DNA from 3 places in the Colwellia sp. M166 genome. Region 2 is predicted to be linked to each of the others. Evidence: predicted binding sites of a transcription regulator. Region 2 holds the regulator's gene; each other region holds the start of a gene.
What was found. The regulator LexA, encoded in region 2, represses DNA repair genes until DNA is damaged. The targets are predictions, from matches to a motif close to TACTGTATNNNNATACAGTA.
Positions count from the first base shown of each region.

Region 1: the regulator LexA is predicted to act here: its motif matches at 923-942, upstream of recN (DNA repair protein RecN).
Region 3: the regulator LexA is predicted to act here: its motif matches at 3,929-3,948, upstream of FGD67_RS16045 (YebG family protein).

Region 1 is NZ_CP040755.1:1,388,432-1,396,087, forward strand. It holds gene FGD67_RS06235 (hypothetical protein) at 1-228, opposite strand, end outside; gene recN (DNA repair protein RecN) at 1,006-2,670, shown strand; gene FGD67_RS06245 (outer membrane protein assembly factor BamE) at 2,776-3,123, shown strand; gene FGD67_RS06250 (RnfH family protein) at 3,275-3,664, opposite strand; gene FGD67_RS06255 (SRPBCC family protein) at 3,702-4,133, opposite strand; gene smpB (SsrA-binding protein SmpB) at 4,285-4,770, shown strand; RNA gene ssrA (transfer-messenger RNA) at 4,865-5,214, shown strand; gene FGD67_RS06270 (hypothetical protein) at 5,641-5,904, shown strand; gene FGD67_RS06275 (hypothetical protein) at 5,901-6,236, opposite strand; gene FGD67_RS06280 (hypothetical protein) at 6,236-6,544, opposite strand; gene FGD67_RS06285 (hypothetical protein) at 6,544-7,656, opposite strand, start outside.
Region 2 is NZ_CP040755.1:2,712,936-2,720,591, reverse strand. It holds gene FGD67_RS12360 (cytochrome c oxidase assembly protein) at 1-247, opposite strand, end outside; gene ctaD (cytochrome c oxidase subunit I) at 259-1,863, opposite strand; gene coxB (cytochrome c oxidase subunit II) at 1,876-3,372, opposite strand; gene lexA (transcriptional repressor LexA) at 4,074-4,688, opposite strand; gene FGD67_RS12340 (DUF2955 domain-containing protein) at 4,835-5,884, opposite strand; gene FGD67_RS12335 (HlyD family secretion protein) at 5,896-6,960, opposite strand; gene FGD67_RS12330 (MarR family transcriptional regulator) at 6,950-7,441, opposite strand.
Region 3 is NZ_CP040755.1:3,544,371-3,552,026, forward strand. It holds gene moeA (molybdopterin molybdotransferase MoeA) at 1-868, shown strand, start outside; gene FGD67_RS16030 (alpha/beta fold hydrolase) at 909-1,634, shown strand; gene dbpA (ATP-dependent RNA helicase DbpA) at 1,747-3,132, shown strand; gene FGD67_RS16040 (DUF3718 domain-containing protein) at 3,253-3,597, opposite strand; gene FGD67_RS16045 (YebG family protein) at 4,019-4,387, shown strand; gene FGD67_RS16050 (M48 family metallopeptidase) at 4,466-5,179, shown strand; gene FGD67_RS16055 (response regulator) at 5,714-6,079, shown strand; gene FGD67_RS16060 (chemotaxis protein) at 6,076-6,684, shown strand; gene FGD67_RS16065 (diguanylate cyclase) at 6,687-7,646, shown strand.

The sequences.
Region 1 (7,656 bases), 1.3 Mb from region 2:
TTTTCTGTAACGTGCCATAATCTGACGACGGTTATTCACGATTAATTGATCTATGGTATTTTCTTCTCCAACCTTTGTGCGATAAATACCGTCTTTCCAACGCTTCCAATCAGGAGTAAGTGTTTGTGCGCCTGTTAATACGACTTTCAGCCCTTCCTCTGCTTTATAGGTTACTGGATAAAGCTCAGTGCCACTATCAGCGGGTGTGAAAGTGATCGGTTCTTTCAAACGATACACGCCCGCTGAAATAATTACTTCGCAAGACTCGACACCAAGCTTACCTGACTGGCGCAGTAGATCACGCGCGGCTGTAATGCTGGCAACCGGATGCGCTTTAGTGCCCGCATTAGAGTCGACACCGTGCGGTTAGACATAAACGTCACGCGCCTGCAAAATCGGTGCTGCCAATAACATGGCTGTTGCAGCCATGAATAAGTATATATTGTGTTGGTTCATACTATTTTCATACCTATTAAGTTATACCAGTAGTACATCATTTCAATGTATTCAGGGGTTAAAAAGCGACTAACCTACGCATATAATTTGAATAAATTTGATGGATGAATTCCACCAACTGTGTCTATCAGATATATCAAGTAAATGGTAGTTGGGCATAAGTGCCATCATTGATATTGACTGCTATACCATTGACTCTCCATTCTAGGCATTGAACTTAAGCCATGCATAAATGTGCAATAAGAAAGAGCTCTAGGCTGATTCATAAGACGAGCAGTCGAGTTACCACCTCAAAGGTTATACTACATATAAATAAACAGAAGATATATATTGCTGAAATTAAATTAAACTGAGGATTTAAACAACAATATATATGTATAATTTTCCTATGCTTATTTTTACTTTTTCAAACTATAAGCCAAAATATATAAATTAAATTACAAACATAGCTTGAAAAAAAACCAGATACTGTATAAATTAACAGTATCTGGTTTTTTTGGTTATTACACGTTAATCGCACATCAGTGCGATAAAAATAGTGAGACAACTATGTTATTGCAACTCAACATTCAAAATTTTGCCATTGTGCGTTCACTCGACATTGATTGGCAACAAGGCATGACCACCATTACTGGTGAAACCGGTGCCGGTAAATCGATTGCCATTGACGCCTTAGGCCTTTGCTTAGGCGATCGCGCCGTAACCAATGTTGTCAGACCTAACTGTAAAAAAGCTGAACTGGCCGCCACCTTCGATACTGCCGATAATAAGTTCGCAAAAAAGTGGTTAAAAAAACACGACATGTTGCTCGACAATGAATGTATTCTTCGTCGGGTAATTTCTGCTGAAGGCCGATCAAAAGCTTATATTAATGGTAGCCAAGTACCATTAGCACAATTAAAAGAAATTGGGCAATTACTGATTAATATTCATGGTCAACATGACCATCAGCTAATTGTAAAAGCACACGAACAACGAAATATTCTTGATGCTTATGCCAGCCATCAACATTTACTTGATGCGGTAAAGTATTATTATCATCAATGGCGTGAACTCAGCCAAGAAGCTAAACTATTGCAAGAAAGCAAGCTACAGCGTGAAGCCAAACAACAATTACTTCAATATCAAGTCGATGAACTGAATGAGTTTTCATTGCAGCCTGATGAATTTGAAAGCTTAGAAGTTGATTATCAGCGCCAAAGCAATGGCCAACATATATTAAGCCAAACGTTAATCGCTGTGCAGCAATTATCAGAGGATGAACAGTTTAACGTGGTTGATGGTTTACGCCACAGTAGCGAACAAATCGCATCCTTAGGTAACTACGACCCTGCTTTAAAAGCTATAGCCGAGCAGCTAAACGAAGCCTTGATTCAAGTTGAAGACGCCAGCCAAGAAATCAAACATTATTACGAATGTCTTGAACTAGACCCGCAAGCTTATTCGTTAATTGAAGAACGTTATTCTACAGCGGTGTTATTGGCGAAAAAGCACCAAGTGGCGCCTAATGCCTTGGCTGACTTCCATCAACAACTATTACAAGAGTTAGCATTATTTAGCTCTGATGAAACACGCTTAGTACAAATTAATGATGATATCGATGCGGCAAAACAAAAATATCAAGAAGCCGCACAGTCATTGTCAGAGTCAAGAAGTAAAGCCGCGGTAAAACTCAGTAAACTGATCAGTAAAAGTATGGCGGAGTTAAATATGCCACACGGCAAGTTTTTCATCGACATCTACCAAGATAAAAATCAAAGTTTATCGGTGAATGGTAACGACAGTGTTAGCTACCTTGCCAGTTTAAATCCAGGACAAGCTCTCGAAGCGATGAATAAAGTTGCTTCAGGTGGTGAGCTTTCTCGAATAAGTTTAGCCATGCAAGTAATTCTCGCCGATAAAATTATTACCCCAACCTTGATATTCGATGAAGTTGACGTGGGTATTAGTGGTCCTACCGCTGCAATGGTCGGTAAAAAATTACAACAACTGGCTAAAAACACTCAAGTGATTTGTGTTACTCATCTCCCGCAAGTTGCCAGCAAAGGCCATCAACAGCTTTTTGTGGCTAAATTAACTGACGGAGAACACACAGAAACCACAGTGACGGAACTTTCTAGCGATGGCCGCGTCCAAGAAATTGCCCGTTTGCTCGCCGGTGATAAAATTACCGAAAATAGCTTGGCCAACGCGCAAGAATTACTTGCCGGATAAAGCAAATTGCAGCAAGCGGGTGAAATAAACTAAAAATTATTTTGTATCTCTTAGCCCGCTTCGCTATTATCCCCGTTCAAACTAAAAAGGATAAATATAATTACCATGTTGTTTCGAGTATTAGCTATTGTTATCGCCCTATCTGTTTCAGCCTGTTCAAGCTGGGTTTATCGCATCGATATTCCACAAGGTAACTATCTAGAACAAAAAGACATTGATAAACTTCAAATTGGCATGACAAAAGAGCAAGTTAAATTTGTCTTAGGTAGCCCAGTAGTTGAAGACACCTTCAACAAAAACATTTGGCACTATGTTTATCGTTTTAAGTCGGGTAAAAGTGAAGAATTTGACGCAAAAAAACAATTTACTATCACCTTTGATGATAATAAAGTTGTTAATGCTGAAGGTGATTTTGAATTACCTGAAAGTTATTATGTACCTATGATTAACTAGATTGAATCATTAGTTAAACAAAAGTTCTCAGTGAACATTGTCACTCTTTAAAGTCAGTTTAAGTGTGAGATAAAGTTCAAATTGAATATAAAGCATGTCTATTTATAGCCATGCTTTTTTATTAGCAGATTATCGTGAAGTAAAAGTTTCGTTATGAGGATTCGCCCGCCTTGCTTCTACGTGGATCAACTCGACCACCGGTAATTTTGTCTGCACGCCCTTCCTCTTTCGCCTTTTCCGCTCTGCGCTTACGTACTTCTTTAGGATCAGCAAGTAAGGGGCGGTAAACCTCAATACGATCTAAATCCTTGACCATATCGGTTAACTTCGCCGCACGATTCCAAATGCCAACATTATTAACCGCTAGGTCTATCTCGGGAAACTCTTCAATAATGCCTGACGATAAAATCGCTTGTTCTATGGTTGTATTAGGCCCAACCTGACAACTGATAATTTCCTGTCGTGTTGGTGTGCCATAAACCACTTCAATAGTTAGCTGTTCTAATACGTCATTATCTTCATTCATCACATCTTCACTCATACTAAGTTAAAGCTTTATTGTACTTATTTAACAGGTGCTAACCGTATACTTCTTTAGCTCGCTGCGTAAAAGCTTGGACCATATTATTGGCTAAATGATTAAACACACGGCCAAAGGCTAAATCAAACATTTTATTAGAAAACTCATAATCTAAATTCAATTCAATTTTACAAGCGTCATCAGACAACGCCTTTAATTGCCAACCACCAACCAACTGTTTAAATGGTCCATCAACTAAATTCATTTTTACTTCTTGATTGTTGATCAAAATATTTTCCGTGGTAAACCACTTTTTTAAACCACCTTTAGATACCAACAACGCTGCAGTCATCGAGTGCTCATCTTGGGCAATAATTTTACTATCACTACAGTCTGGTAAAAATTTTGGGTAGGCAAGCACATCATTAATTAAATAATACATATCTTCTACACTGTGCATCACTAATGCACTACGGCTTATTTTTGGCATTCACCCTCCAATTCTCAAGGGCGCTATCATAGCAAATATCTTTAAAAAACACATTATTGGCAAAAATGATAAATAAGCCATTTAAATAACAACAATACTCCGTATAATGTTGGCGATTGCTATTTTTGGTAGTAAACAGAATGGAAATATAATGGCAAAGAAAAAAAAATCAACAAGCAGTAATACTATCGCTCTGAATAAGAAAGCGCGTCATAACTATAACTTAACCGACAAGTTTGAAGCAGGTATGAGCTTACAAGGTTGGGAAATTAAAAGCATACGCAGTGGAAAGGTCAATATATCTGACTGTTATGTTTTTGTAAAAGACCGTGAAGCTTATTTAGTGGGCGCAGAAATTATGCCGCTGAACGCCGCGTCAAGTCATGTTGTATGTGATCCTAACCGTTCGCGCAAGCTGCTGCTAAATCGTCGAGAGCTGGATGTGCTTGCTGGTGCCGTTGACCGCGATGGCTATTCACTCATTGCTACAGCAATGTACTGGAAAGCCTGCTGGGTAAAACTTGAGTTTTATCTAGGTAAAGGTAAAAAAGATCATGACAAACGCGCTGACATTAAAGATCGTGAATGGGCTGTTGATAAAGGCCGTATCATGAAAAATAAAAACTTAGAGCGATAACTGGTTAAAAAATACCACGTTGTCTATTTAATCTAAGCGCTGTACAATACGTTTTATAGGCTAACATTAGCTTATAGAAAAAGAGTTAAACTTTGGGGCGGATCTAGGATTCGACAAGATTCACGAAACCCAAGGTGCATGCCGAGGGGCGGTTGGCCTCGTAAAAAGCCGCAAAACTATAATTGCAAACGACGAAACGTTCGCACTAGCCGCTTAGGCTAGCCATCGCCTCAAAAATTCTCCTATTGTTTAGAGGATCGATGGTCACCCCAAATAGGATAGCGAGGGAAGCACGCTTAAGGCTGAACCGCGAAATAGTATTAAGCTCACCATGACGAAGCCTGTCGGTTGGCGTCTAATTGGTTAAACAAATAATCGACTAAGCATGTAGTACCGAGGATGTAGGTTTTTTGGACGGGGGTTCGATTCCCCCCCGCTCCACCACATAAAGCCCTTTGCAATCAATATCTTGCAAAGGGCTTTTCTTTTTAGTGGCGACAAAGTGGCGGCGGCTGTTTTTTATTTACCTGCTTTTTTCTTTGTCTTTTTATTTGATCGTTTACACTTTTTTTATTTCATTTTATTTTTTGCTACACTGCTGTTTTATATAGCTTTTATTTTACCTTTGTTTTTCATGCTTTCTTTTCGATCCTCACATAAACTACAAAAACCCTTTTAAATCAAAGATGTTTATTTTTATAGCGCACTTAATTCGATCCTATTATTTCATTTTAGTGTAATTTGTTTCGATCCTTTCATTTTTTCGATCATCACAAAGGCTTAGTAACTACGCGGCCTAGCGTTTAGAACTGTAGTAATCAAAAACTGTAAAAAATTAATGACAAATAGCGCGCAGGAGGGAGTGGAAGAGTGCGGATTTCGTCAAATAGTTTCTGTGTGGTGTTGTTTTACGTCATTAAAGCGCTTGGGCGTTGCTCTGTGGTGTTTATTTGCTTTATTCGTGGCTGTGGTTGTTTTTATTTAATGTTTGCCTATGGTGTTTATATTGCGTTGTATGGGGTGTGTTTTTGTGTGGGTTGGTGGGTTTTAGGCGTAAAAAAGCCCGGCGAATTTGCTGGGCTTTTTGTTTGTTGCTTGGCTTGGTTAAACGTAGTGTTTAACCTGGCACGTTAGACGTCGGGCAATGATATTTTTGCGCTGGTTACTTTTGCTTTGCCTGCGTTGGCGTATGTTTCTGGATTACTGTCGAACTGGTGGTAGGCGCGTAATGTTTCACCTTGCCAAACTGTGTAATGACTGACTGTTGCCCCTAGCGGTACGTCAATTTCTAGGGTTGCGCTTAGGTCGCGTTCGCCACTGGCGGCAGCTGCGTATGTGCATGCAGCTGTTGCTCCTGAAATTTCGTTAGCTGTTCCGGCGGCTGTTGGGTCGCCTGAGTGTAATTTAATTGAATCGGGCGTTATTGCGTCAAGCATTATGTTTTTTGTTGCGGTAGTTAAAGGCATTATCTGACTTCCTTAATTTTGACAGAGCCGCTAAATATTGGCGGTAACTCTTGGTTTAGTTGATTACTTAGGGTGAACTGGTGGTAAAACGTGCCTGCTTTTGGCAGTTCGCTTTTGTTGATTGTTGTTTTAAATTCGTCACCAATGACTACTATGCCGTTGCCTAGTGTTTTGGTTAGAAACGGTGTTTGGGCGAACTGTTCGAATAGTTCGTATTTTGCTGCACTGAAGTCGGCCGCTGATTCACCTGTTGTTAGTGCCGTTAAAAATTCTTGATCACTTTCTTGGTATAGTTGCTCGCATGACATTAGGTTAATGCTCCGTTAAATCGTTGTTTTGCTATTGCGCCGTTAAATCGTTGAAACGCTATTTGGCCGTCAATACGAAATAGGCGTAAATGTATCGGGGCGGCAGTATTGATAAATAATGCGTTAAGTTGAACGGTTTGATTTATCAGGCCGCTAATATTTGTTTGTTTTGTGCTTTGGCCGCTTAACGTTACCTGGTAAAAACAATTGCTTTGTAGTGTTGCGGTTTTAGTTGCGGTGGCGGCTAGTGCTTGCGTCTGTTTTACGTCGCCACCAAGTGTGTTTTGCTTGGTTAGCGCTGCGCTAATGTTTGGGTTTATGGTTATGTTGGCGCTAAATTGATGCGTTTCAATTGTTGAGTTATTGAAATAACCCATTAATAAAACCGTTTGTGTGATCGCGCCTGTGGCATTATTTTGTTTGTTGGCCGTGGCGGTTTTTTGATAATGTTGAGCTATAACGCTGTTTAGGTTCGCGCTTTTTATTGTATTGCTGTTTAGGCTTACAACTTGTTTTTGGTTAATTGCGTAATTTATGGTTTTTGTTGTTAACGAGTTAGCTTGGTAATTTTGTGCTATTAGCGCGTTAGCATTGCCGGTTTTATTCGTTGTGCCGCTAAATTTTATTTGTTGATTTATGATTGCTGAAAAATTATAGCTTTCGTTTGGTGTGCTACTTTTTTCTAAAAATGCACCAATAAACCCACCATTACCATTACCATCATCAGCTAAAGGTGAATCTTTTTTGGTCCTGAAGTCTTCATTTTCAGGATCAACTAGCTCTCCGCCATTGTATCCGGTCCAACCTACGGAGCCTGTATTATCTTCTGATGCAGCATTTGTTTTTTCCGTTGTTGCATCATAATTTGATGTTGTTGAGTTATAAGATAATCCGTTGATATAGTTCTGAATGCCTGCGGAGCCTGCACAGTTAACGCCACCACCAAAGATGACGTAATTGCTTACGTTAAAAGGCCGATTGTAACCTGTTCTTATTAATGTGCTTTGACCGATATTGCGAGCGTCAATAACACAATTTCTTACAACCCTGTTAACTGATGCGCTGTACAAATACATTGCATACATGTGGGATGACGGGCTAGCCGATGGTTT
Region 2 (7,656 bases):
ACTGTACAGTAATCGTACGTTCGGTATCTATGCTTGCGGCTTTATAACTTGCAGCCACGTTAGACGTTTTACCGTTTAATCCGGTGATATCACAAAATACGTCATATAACGGCACCATCGCAAAACCAAAACCAAACATAGCAAACACAATCAACATCAGCTTTTTAACTGTTTTTTTCACTGATGCGTCTTTAGCGTCTACTTGCGCTTGCTTTGACAACTTATTTTGCGATTCGCTGTTAATCATTCTGCCCCCAGTTAATCGATTTTTGGTGGTGTAGTAAAGGTATGGTATGGCGCAGGGCTAGGCACTGTCCATTCCAAACCTTCAGCGCCATCCCAAGGTTTCGCTGGTGCTTTTTCGCCACCTCTAATACACTTGATCACTAACACCAAGAAGATTAATTGCGAAAGTCCAAAGGCGAAACCACCAATACTGACCCACTTATTAAAGTCTGCAAATTGCAAAGCATAATCGGGAATACGACGAGGCATACCCGCTAAGCCTAAAAAGTGCATCGGAAAGAATAATAAGTTTACCGACACTAAAGAACACCAAAAATGCCACTTACTTAAGGTGTCGTTGTACATGTGGCCAGTCCATTTTGGTAACCAGTAATAAGCACCTGCAAAAATGGAAAATAACGCCCCTGTCACTAATACATAGTGAAAATGAGCCACAACGAAGTAAGTATCATGATATTGAAAATCCACGGGGGTCATCGCTAGCATCAAGCCAGAAAAGCCACCAATAGTGAACAAAATTACGAAGGCAATAGAGAACAACATCGGGGTTTCAAAACTAATCGAGCCACGCCACATCGTTGCCGCCCAGTTAAACACTTTCACGCCAGTAGGTACGGCAATTAACATGGTGCAATACATGAAGAACAGCTCACCAAATAACGGCATCCCTGTGGTAAACATGTGATGCGCCCAAACAATGAACGACAAAAATGCAATTGATGCTGTCGCGTAGACCATTGAGCTATAACCAAAGAGCTTTTTACGTGAAAATGCGGGAATGGTAGTAGAAACAATACCAAAAGCCGGCAAGATCATGATGTACACCTCAGGATGACCGAAGAACCAGAAAATATGTTGAAACATTACTGGGTCGCCACCACCGGCGGCATCAAAGAAGCTTGTACCAAAGTAAGTATCGGTTAACACCATAGTAACAGTACCTGCGAGCACCGGCATCACCGCGATTAACAAATAAGCTGTAATAAAAAATGTCCAAACAAACAATGGCATTTTCATGTAAGTCATACCCGGCGCGCGCATATTCATGATGGTGACGACAATATTAATAGCCCCCATAATCGACGATATACCCATGATATGCACTGCAAAAACAAAAAATGCGGTACTACCATTACTGTAAGTTGTTGATAGAGGTGCGTAGAAGGTCCAACCAAAATTTGGCGCACCGCTATCTAAAAAGAAAGTTGATAATAATATCGCAAAAGCAAAGGGCAGGATCCAAAAGCTCCAGTTATTCAACCGTGGTAATGCCATATCAGGTGCACCTACCATCATAGGTAGCATCCAGTTAGCCAAACCCGTAAAGGCTGGCATTATCGCGCCAAACACCATGATCAAACCATGCACTGTGGTCATTTGGTTAAAAAAGTCAGGCTCAACTATCTGAAGTCCCGGCTGAAATAACTCAGCTCGGATAACTAGCGCCATAACACCGCCAGTCAAAAACATGATAAATGAGAACCATAAATACATCGAGCCGATGTCTTTATGGTTAGTGGTATATAACCAGCGTTTCAGGCCAGTCATTTTATGATCGTGGTGATCACCGTCATGTGAGTCATGCTCGGATTGATCATTAATTACATCTGTAGTCATTATAACGCCTCCCTACTTCGCACTGGCAGCAACATCTGCTGGCTGGACTAAATCACCGGTGTTGTTACCCCAAGCATTTCGCTCAAAAGTGATAACTGCAGCAATTTGCGTTTTAGTTAATTGGCTAGCAAACGCTGCCATCGCTGGATTTTTCTTGCTGCCATTAAGCACCATATCCATATGCACTGCTATATTACCAGTGGCAATTGCACTACCTTTAAGAGCAGGAAATACCGGCGCCATCCCTGCACCATTCGCTTGATGACAAGCCACACAAGCAGTCATATAAACTTTTTCACCCATAGTCATTAATTCATCTTGGCTATAGACCTTAGATAAATCTTCAGCAGGGATCTCTTCAGCTACTTTAGCAACAACTTGCTCTTTAGCATCAACAGCCACTTGCGTAACTGTATCAGTGACATTTGCAACAGCAGCGCCGGAAGCAGCTTTTACATCCGCGGCTTGCACCGCATCACCGGTATTATTACCCCAAGCATTACGCTCGTAAGTTACAACTGCAGCAATTTCTTTTAAGCTTAATTGTTTGCCATAACCTTGCATACCCGTGCCTGCTCGACCATTAAAGACAACGTTGATATGTTCGCTTGCTGGGCCAGTAGTGGCAATTGCACTACCTTTAAGTGCTGGGAATGCCGGTGGTAAACCTTGTCCACTCACTTGATGACATGCCGCACAATAGGCGATATATGTTGTTTCACCTAGCTGCATTAGCTCGTCCATAGGAACAGACGCATTTAATGATGCCGCTTCAGCTGCTGCAGCGTTAGCTTGTAGTTGCTTTTGCTCATCAAGCCAAATGGCATAGTCGGCTTCAGTTTTCACTTCAACAACAATCGGCATAAAGCCATGATCTTTACCACAAAGCTCAGCACATTGGCCACGATAGGTACCCGGTTTATCAACCTTAGTCCAAGCTTCGTTAATAAAACCAGGGTTCGCATCTTGTTTTACCGCGAATGCAGGTACCCACCAAGCATGGATAACATCATCCGAAGTAATAACAAAACGAACTTTTTTATTGATTGGAATAACTAAAGGACGATCAACTTCTAGCAGGTAGTGTTCACCTTTTTCGGCCGAGGTACCATCTTGGTTTTCGTATTGCTCACGTGGAGTAGACAGTACTGAGTAAAACTCAATATCTTGATCAAAGTACTTATAGTGCCACTTCCACTGCGAGCCAGTAACTTGCACAGTAATGTCAGCATCATCATTATTTTCCATATCAATGAGCGTAATTGTGGCAGGAACTGCCATGGCAATAAGAATAACGACTGGGATAGCCGTCCATAGAATTTCAACTTTTGTGCTTTCATGGAAGGTAGCTGGCTTCGCCCCTTTTGATTTACGGTGAAACACCATAGACCAAAACATAGCGCCAAATACTACAACACCAATGGCAGTACAGATATAGAGTACCAACATATGCAAATCATATACGTCTCGACTAACTTCTGTAACACCTTTGGTCAAGTTCAGTGACATATCTGCCCAAACTGAACTAGACAATAAACTCCCTAGCAACAGTAAACCTAGGTTACGTCTTTTCACTCGACATCTCCTTCACCCTTTGAGGCTAAATAACACAATATAATCATTAAAAACAATGAATATGGTTATCTCGCGCATACATTTATTATTATTTAAGTGACGAATTTTCAAACAACAATCAATTACGTCCTCTTGTTATTTTTGTACGTTTTCTAGACTAGAATTACTCAAAACTTGATCTGGGTCAATTTATAATTTCATAAGAAAGAAAAATAAAAACTAATAAATACAATAGAGTAATAACCCTAAAACAAGGTGAAAACTGCATTTATACTGGCATAGCTTCAATGTTCATTTTTCATTCAGCACGCAAATATCATGCAGAATAATAAATAATCAGCACTGAAAGTGACTGTACAAAAAAAAGTCAACTGTCAGTATAAATTGATGACAAAGAAAATTACTCTACATAAATAAACCTTAGATACATAATAACGAGTAGAAGTAAGAAAAGCCCAAATTTGAAAGGTAAATAGCTTGAACTAACAACGAATAAATTACTTTTATATCGCGTGTGTAGACCTAAAGTGTAAATAGGGGAGGGAGATATATAAATGACTGCAGATCTAAACAAGGTAATTGATTAAATCCACAACATCATTCGATGATACAACAGTAAAAGTGTCTGAAAGTTATCACATCCAATCAGCTGCGCGGATAACGCCAACCGCAACACCTTCAACATTGAAATTCTGCGAAGTTAAATCAACTTTAATTGGCGCGAAATCTTCATTTTCAGCATGTAAATAAACCACATTACCTTCACGCTTAAAACGTTTCACCGTAACATCGTCTTCAACACGAGCAACAATAACCTGGCCATTTTTTACGTCATTAGTTTGATGAACCGCAAGTAAATCGCCATCCATAATACCGATATTCTTCATACTTTCGCCATGAACACGTAATAAATAATCAGCAGCAGGATGAAATAAACTACCGTCAATTTTGTAATGTTGCTCCACATGCTCTTGAGCTAAAATAGGCTCTCCAGCTGCCACTCGGCCAATTAATGGCAAACCGTCTTCAATGATAAACTCTTCAGCTAAACGAATGCCACGCGATGTGCCTGGTAACATTTCAATATAACCTTTCTTAGCTAATGCTTTTAAATGTTCTTCTGCTGCATTTGCCGATTTAAAACCAAAAAAATTAGCAATTTCGGCACGTGTTGGTGGCATACCGGTATCAGAAATTTTGTCTCTAATGAGATCAAAAATCTGCTGTTGTCTAGGTGTTAAAGGGCGCATAGTTAATCCTTAGGCTAGCTTATCAGCAAACCTGTATTTTTAAACAGTATTACTGTTATTGTATACAGGCTGTAAGTAAACGCAAGGAGTTATTATAATCAGCACTATAATCATGAATGTAACACTCACTCGAAGAGCTACATCGGCTAGTCATAAGTGTGATGGCGTGTAACGCTAAAACGATTCAGAATACGATGAATAATATACACCGCGCTTAAACTTGCTATTACAGCTAAACAAACCGAACTAAAGCGATAGAGTGCGCTGAAGATTAGATCTTGTCCTGGTCCTAAAGATTGACCAAATAAAATACCAAAAGTGGTTAAAACCCCAAAACCAACTCCTGGCGCCCCACCACCTAGAATATGAAATCGACTAAATATCAACGACAAAATCCAGAGTATAACAACAGGAAATAACAAAAAGTCACTATGCGTGTATAACAATAACTGTGCAACTAAGGCGGCGCTACAACCGATAAGTGTACCTATTATGCGTTGCCAACTTGCTATCCCGGCAGCTTTCCAACATAAAGAAAATAAGATTAAAATAGATGCGGCCTGAGCAGAAATTGAATCTTGTAAATCTAGTGTTTGAAAAAACACAAAAGACAGTGTCGCAACACTCGCACATAAAAGCACTTCATGACGTATGCTTTCTTTAGCTTTTTCAGGCATCAATCGAGCAGCTCGAGCTGTTACATCAGGAAACAGACCATGCATCAATATTGCAATAATTATCGTCATTATGATCGCAACAGCATTACTTAATATTAATGGGTATATACTTGCATTATCAACAATATAACTAGCAAAATGTAATTGAATTGATAAGCTCACAGCGCCTAAAGCACCAAACAAAAAAGCACCTGAAGTACTCATTTGATAAAACAAAAAACAAAAGGTAATAAAAACAAGCATTGTCATTAAAACAGGTAAGTGCGAAAACGCCCCCTGCATCACTAACACTATACATGCACTAAATGCAGCACTGGCAATAAACTGCCTTATGACTGATGTATTAATAATCGGCACCAACCCCAATATCAACATAGGATAAACAGTAAAAAATATCCCATTCGGCCAGTTCATTAATTTACTTAGTGCGAACCCAACGGTACAACCCCCAGCAATACGCAAGGCTTGGCGTAATCCATTGGCATCAAGCTGTGTCGGTTGGCTAATGACTTTATTCATATAATGCTCTACTAATAAATGTAGTGTAACCAACTAATAAAACGTATTTGCATTGAGCCTAACCACTGACCAAACCATGAATCTGGCAACAATTGTACCGTTGCTCTTGCGCCACTCGGCATATTAGCAAGTAATGTCTCATTCGTTGATAACTGCAAATGAATGCGTTGACGCTGAGCATCTCGTACCCAACGATTACTTGTCTCGGTAGTACTCAGTAAGCCATTCGCGCTTAATTGCCCATCACTCACACCCGCTTCAAAGCTAACAATTTTAGCATCATATACTTCACCTGGACGGCTATCGAATACAACTTTTGCTAAACTTCCTATTCTCATATTTAGTAGTGATTTTTCACGAAAATCAGCAACTAAATCAGCTTTATTAGCCACTATTGCCAATAGAGGCGTGCCAGTAGAGGCATAAGCACCGTCAAGTAATTGTAAGTTAGCAACGACACCACCACTGAGTGCTCGCACTTTTGTGTATGACAAATTAAGCTCAGCTTTCGCTAATTGATTAGCGGCATGATGCAACGCTAAATTATTATCACCTGAATCTCCTCGATCTAAAATAGCTGCAGATAGCTGCGCCTCAAAAGCCGTTACACTTGACTCACTTGCTTCAAAGTTTGCCCTAATGCTTTCAAGGTTTTGTTCAGAAATAGAGTTTTGTTTATATAATTTTTCACCTCTATTCTTTAATAGCTTTTGTTCATGTTGTTTTGCTTTAGCAGCACTAATTTGTGCCTCAAGCACTTTAATATTAGTATCAAGACGCTGATTGAGTAATTTAGCATCATCATAGGCAAGTTTAGCTTGTTCATACACAAGTAAATAACTGCTATTATCGATTTCAAATAATAAATCATCTGCTTCTACTGCTTGATTATTACTCACAACTACATTAGTTACTCTGCCACCAATTTGAGGTGCTATTTGCACAACGGAATGATAAACCCGCGCTTGTGGTGTAACCGGAAACCAAATATCCGCAATAACATAATAGATGAAGATTAAAATAAATCCGACTAATGAACATTTTACATAACGAGCAAATTTTTGATCAGGTGTCATGAATATTTCCGTGATTAGTAGATTGTTTAATATAAGTTTTTGCGTTTTCTTCAATTTTAACTAAACCATAGGCCATCATATCAAGTTGCTCATGGTTCAAACCGTTATAAAGCTGATCTTTTATATTGGCTATTTTCTCTTGCAAGGTGATCAGTACATTCCTGCCTTGCGCAGTAAAATATATTCTTTTACTGCGTTTATCTTTCTGATCGACTTTACGCACAATCAATAACGACTCTTCAAGTTGTTTAAGTGTCCGTGTCAGCGAGGGCATCTCAATAGCTAAACTATGCGCTAATTCAAGTTGTGTTGTCCCTTCTTTGAGCACATTTATATGTACTAATGTTCTCCAACGACACTGTGTTAACCCTAACGGTTCAACAGCAATAGTGACAACTTCTCGACATAACCTATGCACACGACCCATATTGCCACATAAAGTTAAATCGAGTGTTTCATAAAAAGGCGGCTGTTTTATCATAGTAGTCTCTACTTACTTAGCAAGCTAACTAGTTTATCATTAGTTAGCTTGCTAAGTAAATATAGAGTAATCACTTTAAAATATAAATTTCTAGTCCTTAGCATTGTCTCTGCTGATGTCTTATAAAGTGTATTTTATTACGGTGTTATTTCTTTAGAATTAATATAATAAATGAATTAGCAACACCAACTGACGAGAGGCAGCTGTCACTCAGG
Region 3 (7,656 bases), 830 kb from region 2:
GAACGAAAGCGTAAGATTTTTAGCGCAACGTAATAAAGGCGATAACGTACGTTACGCTGGTGAAGATATTAATCAGGGTCATGAGGTTTTTGCGAAAGGTCGACGCCTATCTGCTATTGATATTGGTGTTTTGGCTTCACTGGGTATTGATGACCTTAAGGTGTTTCGTAAACTTAAGGTTGCACTCATCGCCACGGGCGATGAGCTGAAAAGTTTAGGTGAGCCGCTAGGTGATGGTGATATTTACGAGAGTAACAGTTATGCACTCGCCGGCATGTTAAAAAATCTTAATGTTAATATTATTGACTTTGGCGTTATTGTTGATGATGAGAACGCTATTCGAACAGCGTTTATGCAAGCCGATGAGCAAGCTGATGCGGTAATTTCTTCTGGCGGTGTCTCGGTGGGCGATGCTGATTATACCAAGTTGGTACTTGAGCAAATTGGTGAAATCGCTTTTTGGAAAATTGCCATGAAGCCAGGTAAGCCCTTTGCTTTTGGCAAACTGCCGAATAGCTTGTTTTTTGGTTTGCCGGGTAATCCGGTATCAGCCATGGTGACTGCTGATCTACTTGCTATGCCGGCCTTGCTGAAACTACAAAATTGTCATAGTGCGCCGGCGATAACACTGAAAGCAACAACCTTGACTGAGTTAAGGAAATCACCGGGTCGCATGGATTTTCAACGCGGTGTTTTATCTTATAATAATGACGGGGCGTTAATGGTTAATAGCACCGGTAGCCAAGGTTCGGGTATTCTAACCAGTATTGCTTCAGCTAACTGTTATATTGTGCTACCGACTGAACAAGGTCGAGTTAAAGCCGGAGAAAGCGTTAATGTGCGTTTATTTGAGCGCTTTTACTCTTAATGGTTGATGACTGACCTTATTGATATAACAAAGAGATAACGTGTCAAAAGCACTATATTTTATTCCCGGCACTATGTGCAATGAAAGTTTGTGGCTGCCCGTGTGGCAGCTGCTGCGTCAACAGTGTCATCAAGACTACCAATTAATAGCTTTAATGATCCCCAGTACCGGTAGCATGGATGAAATTGTTAATGTCTTATCAGAGCAAATTATTGCCGATAAAGCGATATTAGTTGGCTTTTCATTAGGTGGCTATATTGCTAGCGCAATAGCATTAAAACTTGGCAATAAGTTGCAACAATTATTGATAGTGTCTAATTTTCCAAAAAATTTACCACCAGCTGAAATTAAACAAAGAAAACGTACTATAGATTGGATAAATCAACGGGGTTATTCAGGTATTCCAAATAAGCGTATTAATGACTTGTTGCACCCTGAAATCGAACAGCTTAACCCCTCTGGCTATCAAAAGATTAAAAATACCATCGTCACTATGGATAGGATTCTTGGCGTCGAAGTATTATTACATCAATTACATGTTTCTATGTATCGACCTAATTTATTGCCTTTGTTAGGTCAGTTGGCACTACCTGTTACTTTTCTTGTTGGCGATACTGATAGTTTGGTAGAACTTAGTGTGTTGCGAGCAGAGCTACAAGGCAAAAATAATATTGCGTTGAAGGAAATTGCGAAGACAGGTCATATGTTGCCTCTAGAATCTCCGCAAGCGCTAGCATCAATGCTGGTTTGTTTTTTAAACAACTAAGGCTATTAGCGCTTAATTTATTGCGGTTAATAATAAAGTTCCGTAAAGCTGTGCTTGCTTGCGTGAAAGCGTGTAAAATAGCGACAATTATATTTTACCTTAGGACTTAACGTTGAGCGACAGCAAATTTTCATCACTTAGCTTACAACCGGCAATTTTAGATAACCTTTCATCACTGGGTTACCACGAGATGACAGAAATACAAGCTAAAAGCCTACCGGCTATTTTAGCGGGGCAAGATGTGATTGCTCAGGGTAAGACAGGCTCAGGTAAAACTGCTGCTTTTGGTCTTGGATTATTAAATAAGCTACAAGTTAAAAAGTTTAGAATTCAAACTTTAGTACTTTGCCCAACACGTGAATTAGCCGATCAAGTAGCTAAAGAAATCAGAAAGCTAGCCAGAGCTGTTCACAACATTAAAGTATTAACTTTATGTGGTGGCACGCCTTTTGGTCCACAAGTGGGCTCACTAGAGCATGGCGCCCATATTATTGTCGGTACACCTGGCCGCATTGAAGATCATCTCGGCCGTGGAACATTGTCATTGGAGTATGTTGATACCTTAGTGTTAGATGAAGCAGATCGTATGCTTGATATGGGCTTTCAAGCAGCTTTAGATAACATTGTTGATAAAATACCGCAGCAAAGACAAACCTTATTGTTCAGTGCGACCTTTCCTCAACAAATTCAAAAAATAGCCAATCGTTACTTACAAACACCTGCGGTGATCAAGGTTGAATCTAGTCATGAAAGTAGCACTATCGCTCAACACTTCTACCGTGTAGAAAGTGACGAAGAACGTTTAACGGCGATTCGATTATTACTGTTAAGCCATCAGCCTGAGTCGAGTGTGATATTTTGTAATACCAAAATTGCTACGCAGAATGTTGCCAATAAATTGGCAGCTTATGGCTTTGGTGTTGTGGCATTACATGGTGATTTAGAGCAAAGAGATAGAGATCAAACCTTAGTACGTTTTGCTAATAAAAGTGCCTCGGTACTGGTTGCTACTGATGTTGCTGCTCGTGGCTTAGACATTGAAGCGCTTGATGCTGTATTTAACTATGATATTGCCCATGATAGTGAAGTGCATATTCATCGTATTGGTCGCACAGGACGTGCAGGCAGCACTGGTTTTGCTTTCTCTTTATTTAGTGACAAAGATCGCTACAAAGTCGGTTTATTAGAAGATTATCTAGAACGTACAATTGAAGGTGAAGAGTTACCTAATCGTGAAGTATTAGAACGCAATGTTTATTCACCTAAAATGACCACCATTCAAATTGATGGCGGTAAAAAGCAAAAAGTTAGACCTGGTGATATTGTTGGAGCATTGACCAGCGAAAATGGTATTACTTTTGAGCAAGTAGGTAAAATTCAACTTGGGGCTAATTGGGCTTATGTTGCGGTAGAGAAAATGGTGGCTAGAAAAGCACTAAATAAGCTCACTCATGGTAAACTTAAAGGGCGCACATTTAGAGTAAGAGAATTAAAATAAGCTGTAAATACTATAGCGTTAGATGATCAACGAGGTACCCTATTGCTGAGTACCTCTTTGTTGATTGCTAATTACCACTTAAAATTCCTACCATATCCGTTAAAACCAATATCCATTCAACTAAAAGTTAAGCTTTATTTTTTCAACGGCTGCAACATCAATAATGTTAACACTACTATTAATGCTGTGCTCTAAGCGAGCAGCGGTTTTATTGGCACCATGCTTTTGTGCAAAAGCGATAATATCGTCTCCATTGCACATGACTTTCATGGCGATAGTTTTATCCCGTAGGTTATAAGACTTAACCGTTTTTTTAAATCTAGAGACATTATTGGTTAACGTTGTTTTACAAACATCAATAAGAGCACTTTCAGTATATTTATCCATGGCATGACTACTAAAACTTAAAGCAGACAACATTACACCAGTGAAAGTTGCGGTTGCGAACAATTTTAAACTTTTCATTTTATTCTCCAATTAAACGTTAATGGCTATTTGAAAATAATAGCGTGTTGTTACCTCTTAATAGTGAGCTAAATATGATAAAAAGTTGTAAGCAAGCGCTGACTGAATGTAAATATTAAACAGAAGTGGGTATAGCAAATTTCGAGGGTAATTTATTGTTTATATTTAATAAAACTAGCTTGATAACATAGCTTTTCGACATTAATTTTTACATCTATTCATCCTTCTAGACATTTTGGAGCACACTAAGGGCATATATCGTGCGACGAACTGCCATTAAACCGAGCTATGAGCTAACAATTTCTGGTAATTTATAATAATCAAGGTATGATACTGGGATTATGTACAGTCACTACTTCTGTGATTTTAAGACATAATGACTATGATTCGAATTTGGTAAACAGTGATATAAGGGATAACAATGGCAGTTGAAAGTCGATTTGTCGTGATAAGACAAGGTGTGGAGGTAGAAACATTCATGGATAAAAAAGCCGCAGATGAATACGATAAAATGCTCGATATGGCAGATAGTTTATCTGAAATGTTTGAACAAGCACCTGTCGAGCTTTCTGAGAGTATCCGTGAAGAACTGAGTGTTTATTTGGCACAAAACCGTGAAGATGTATTGGTAGCTTTACAAGCTAAAAAAGCCAAAGCGGTTACCAATAAAACGGCAACTAAAAGTACCGAACCGATAAAAGCAAGCGAGCCACCGCTAACAGAAAAAGCGAAAAAAACTAAAGTAGCCAGCGTGAAAGCAACGAGTAAGGCCAAAGCTGAAATATCTTAAGGCCATGTTTAGTGATAAAAATATACAAAGTGTGATGATCAGTAAAGAAGCTTATTGTGGGGCGTTTTGGAATATCAATTGATCCGTAGTGCGCGAAGAAAAACTATTGCTTTGCAGGTAAGTAATGCGCAAGTTATTGTTAGAGCACCAACGTTTGTTAAAACCACTTACGTTGAAAACTTAATACAGGCTAAATTGCAATGGCTGCAACAAAAGGTAGCAGAGCAAAAGCAAAAATCACGATCAAACCCCCATTTTACTTTACAGTTTGTTGGTGAAAAATTAACGAACAACCCAACCGTATATCTTGATGGCTTACCACATAGTATCAATATTGAGTTTGGGCGTAAGCATGTGCTGCATAATGCCAGTAGGCAAAGCCTGACTGTTGTTCTGACTGAAAGGTATCGTCAGGATGATCTAAACTCAGCTGCGACTCTAGCGCAAGTGAAGTCGCAAATAGACTGTTGGTTTAAAGCGCATATCGAAAATTATATTGCACAAAACCTATTAATATTTTCCAAGCAATTAGCACTCAACCCCACGGCTTTTAAAGTCAGAAAATATAAGGCGCGTTGGGGAAGCTGCAACAATCGTGGTGAGCTAAGTTTTAATTACTTACTGAAAATGTTGCCTAGCTGGGTGATTGACTACGTGATAATTCATGAACTATGTCACCTTAAGCATATGAATCATTCGACAAAATTTTGGCAATTAGTTGCCACCCACTGTCCTGAATATCAATTAGCCAAAAACTGGCTATCAGAGCATCAACCTTACTTACGATGGTAAGTGTTGCCCGCTAGTCCTTATCTAGTAATGAATTCTTGTCATACCCTCGATAAAATCCATATGGTTTTTAACTAGTTGGCATGAGAACTGCTAATTGTTCTCTGCTTTTTATTGACGGTAAAAAGTTCTATTAATGATACCAAGTCTATTAAGTCTATTAAGTTTATTAAGTTTATTAGTTTTGCGCAATCAATCGGTTTAATTGGTATATAAAGGAGATAAATATGAAACTCACTCGTTATAGTTGGAAAGCTAGCATCATTTATTTTTTATCTGCGGCAATGTCATTAGGCATTATCGAATTGTTGCTAAGTTTATAGTGAAAGCTTTAAAGCTTACATTAAGTGTTGGTATTATTTATTCTTATAATTGTCTTTTCGTACTATATTGATAGCCTGATAATGGCATTTACCTGCACTTTTAAGCAATTAAGTTGAAATAAACGTCACTTTTCTTCGTATTAGTAATTAACAGCAGCACAAAATTAGGGTAAATTAACAGCTAATAAAAAAAATAATAAAGGATTAGTATCAAATGAGTACAAATGTTCTTATTTGTGATGACTCTAACTTAGCTCGAAAGCAAGTATTTAGAAGCCTTCCCGAAAGTTTATCCACTCATGTGCAATTAGCCCAAAATGGTCAAGAAGCCTTAGAGATTTTACGTGATAAAAATATTGATATCTTATTTCTTGATTTAACTATGCCTGTCATCGATGGTTTAGGGGTTTTACAAGCATTAAAAGATGACAATATTGAATTAGCGGTATTTGTTATTTCTGCCGATGTTCAGCCTGAAATGCAAAGCCGAGTCATGGATTTAGGCGCAAAAGCATTTCTACGTAAACCTGTACAATTAGATATCTTAAATGAAAATTTGAAAACTCACGGTTTTTTATGAATGCATTTGACTTAACTGAAGATCAGCAAGATTGTTTACAAGAGCTGATTAATGTCGCGATGGGACAGGCAAGTGATCAGCTTGCCCGCTATTTAGATACCTTTGTGTATTTGAAAGTGCCTAAAATTGAACAAGTAAAGTCAGAACAACTTTTTGTTACGCTTAATCAAGATTTAAAGGCAACGGCGGTGGTTAGCCAAGGCTTTTTTGGTTATGAAGGTATACGTGGCGAGGCACTCTTGATGTACCAGCCACAAGACTCAAACCGTTTGGCTGACTTACTTGGTTATGAAGCTGATGAGTTAACTTTTGATGAGCAAATTATCGATTTAAGCTCTATTTTAACCACGACATTTTTGAATGTGTTTGCTAGTCAAATAGATAATCAGATGTCATATAGTGCGCCTCGGTTGTTGTCGCCTAACCTCGGCGCTGTAACTCAACACTTACAACAGCAATCATTTAATTGGGATTTAGCCTTGAAAGTGCGTATTAGTTATCAAGTAACCGACTACTCTTTTAACTGTGATATGGTGTTATTGATCCCTGAGCAAGCCATTATTAACATTAAGACCGTTATCGACCGTATATTGGAAGAGTTTTAATTATGTTAGATGCGCTTTATCATAATATTACCAACCGGTTAAATACTGGAATTTTGATTCTCGATAGTAATTTTAATATTGTTATGTGGAATCGATTTTTAGAAGTACATGCCAATAAAAAAGACAACAATGTTATTGGGAAAAGTATTTTTACTGTTTTTCCTGAATTACCCAAAAAGTGGTTTGAGCGGAAATTATCCAGTGTTATCCAGCTAAAAAATCAGTCCTTTTGCGGTTGGGAGCAACGTCATCACCTGTTTGAGCTTTCTCATTCTCGTCCGATAACAACGGATAGTGATTTTATGGCGCAAAATTGTACCTTTCTGCCGGTTGAAGTTGAAGGGGAAGTTGAGCATGTTTGTCTTTTAATTGAAGATGTTACTGATATTTGCCATTATCAAACACAATTAAATAAGGCACTAGAAGAGTTAGCTTTATCTAATCGTATTGATGGTTTGACTCAAGCATTTAATCGTAAACATTGGGAAGAGTGTTTAGCCAGTGAATTCTCACGGGCACGCCGTTATAGTTATGAGCTTGCGTTAGTGATGCTCGATTTAGATCAATTTAAAGCATTGAATGATACCTTTGGCCATCAAGGTGGTGATAAAGTGCTTGTTGAGACGGCAAAGTCTATCAATGATTTGCTGCGTATGGGCGATATGTTTGGTCGTTATGGTGGTGAAGAGTTTGCAGTGATATTGCCTAATACCGATCTGGTAGGCGCAGAAGAAGTGGCTGAGCGGATACGTCAAACTATAGCTAGCAATACTGTTGACTATCAAGGACACAGCATTAACGTCACTGTCAGTATTGGCGTTGCAGTAATTGATGCAAAAGATACTCGCTATGAAGATTTGATCAGCAATGCGGATATTGCATTGTATGAAGCCAAGTCTATGGGCCGTGATCGCGTTTGTTTAGCGACCCCATCTCTCACGCAAAAAACAGTTGTTGCCTGAATATTTTACT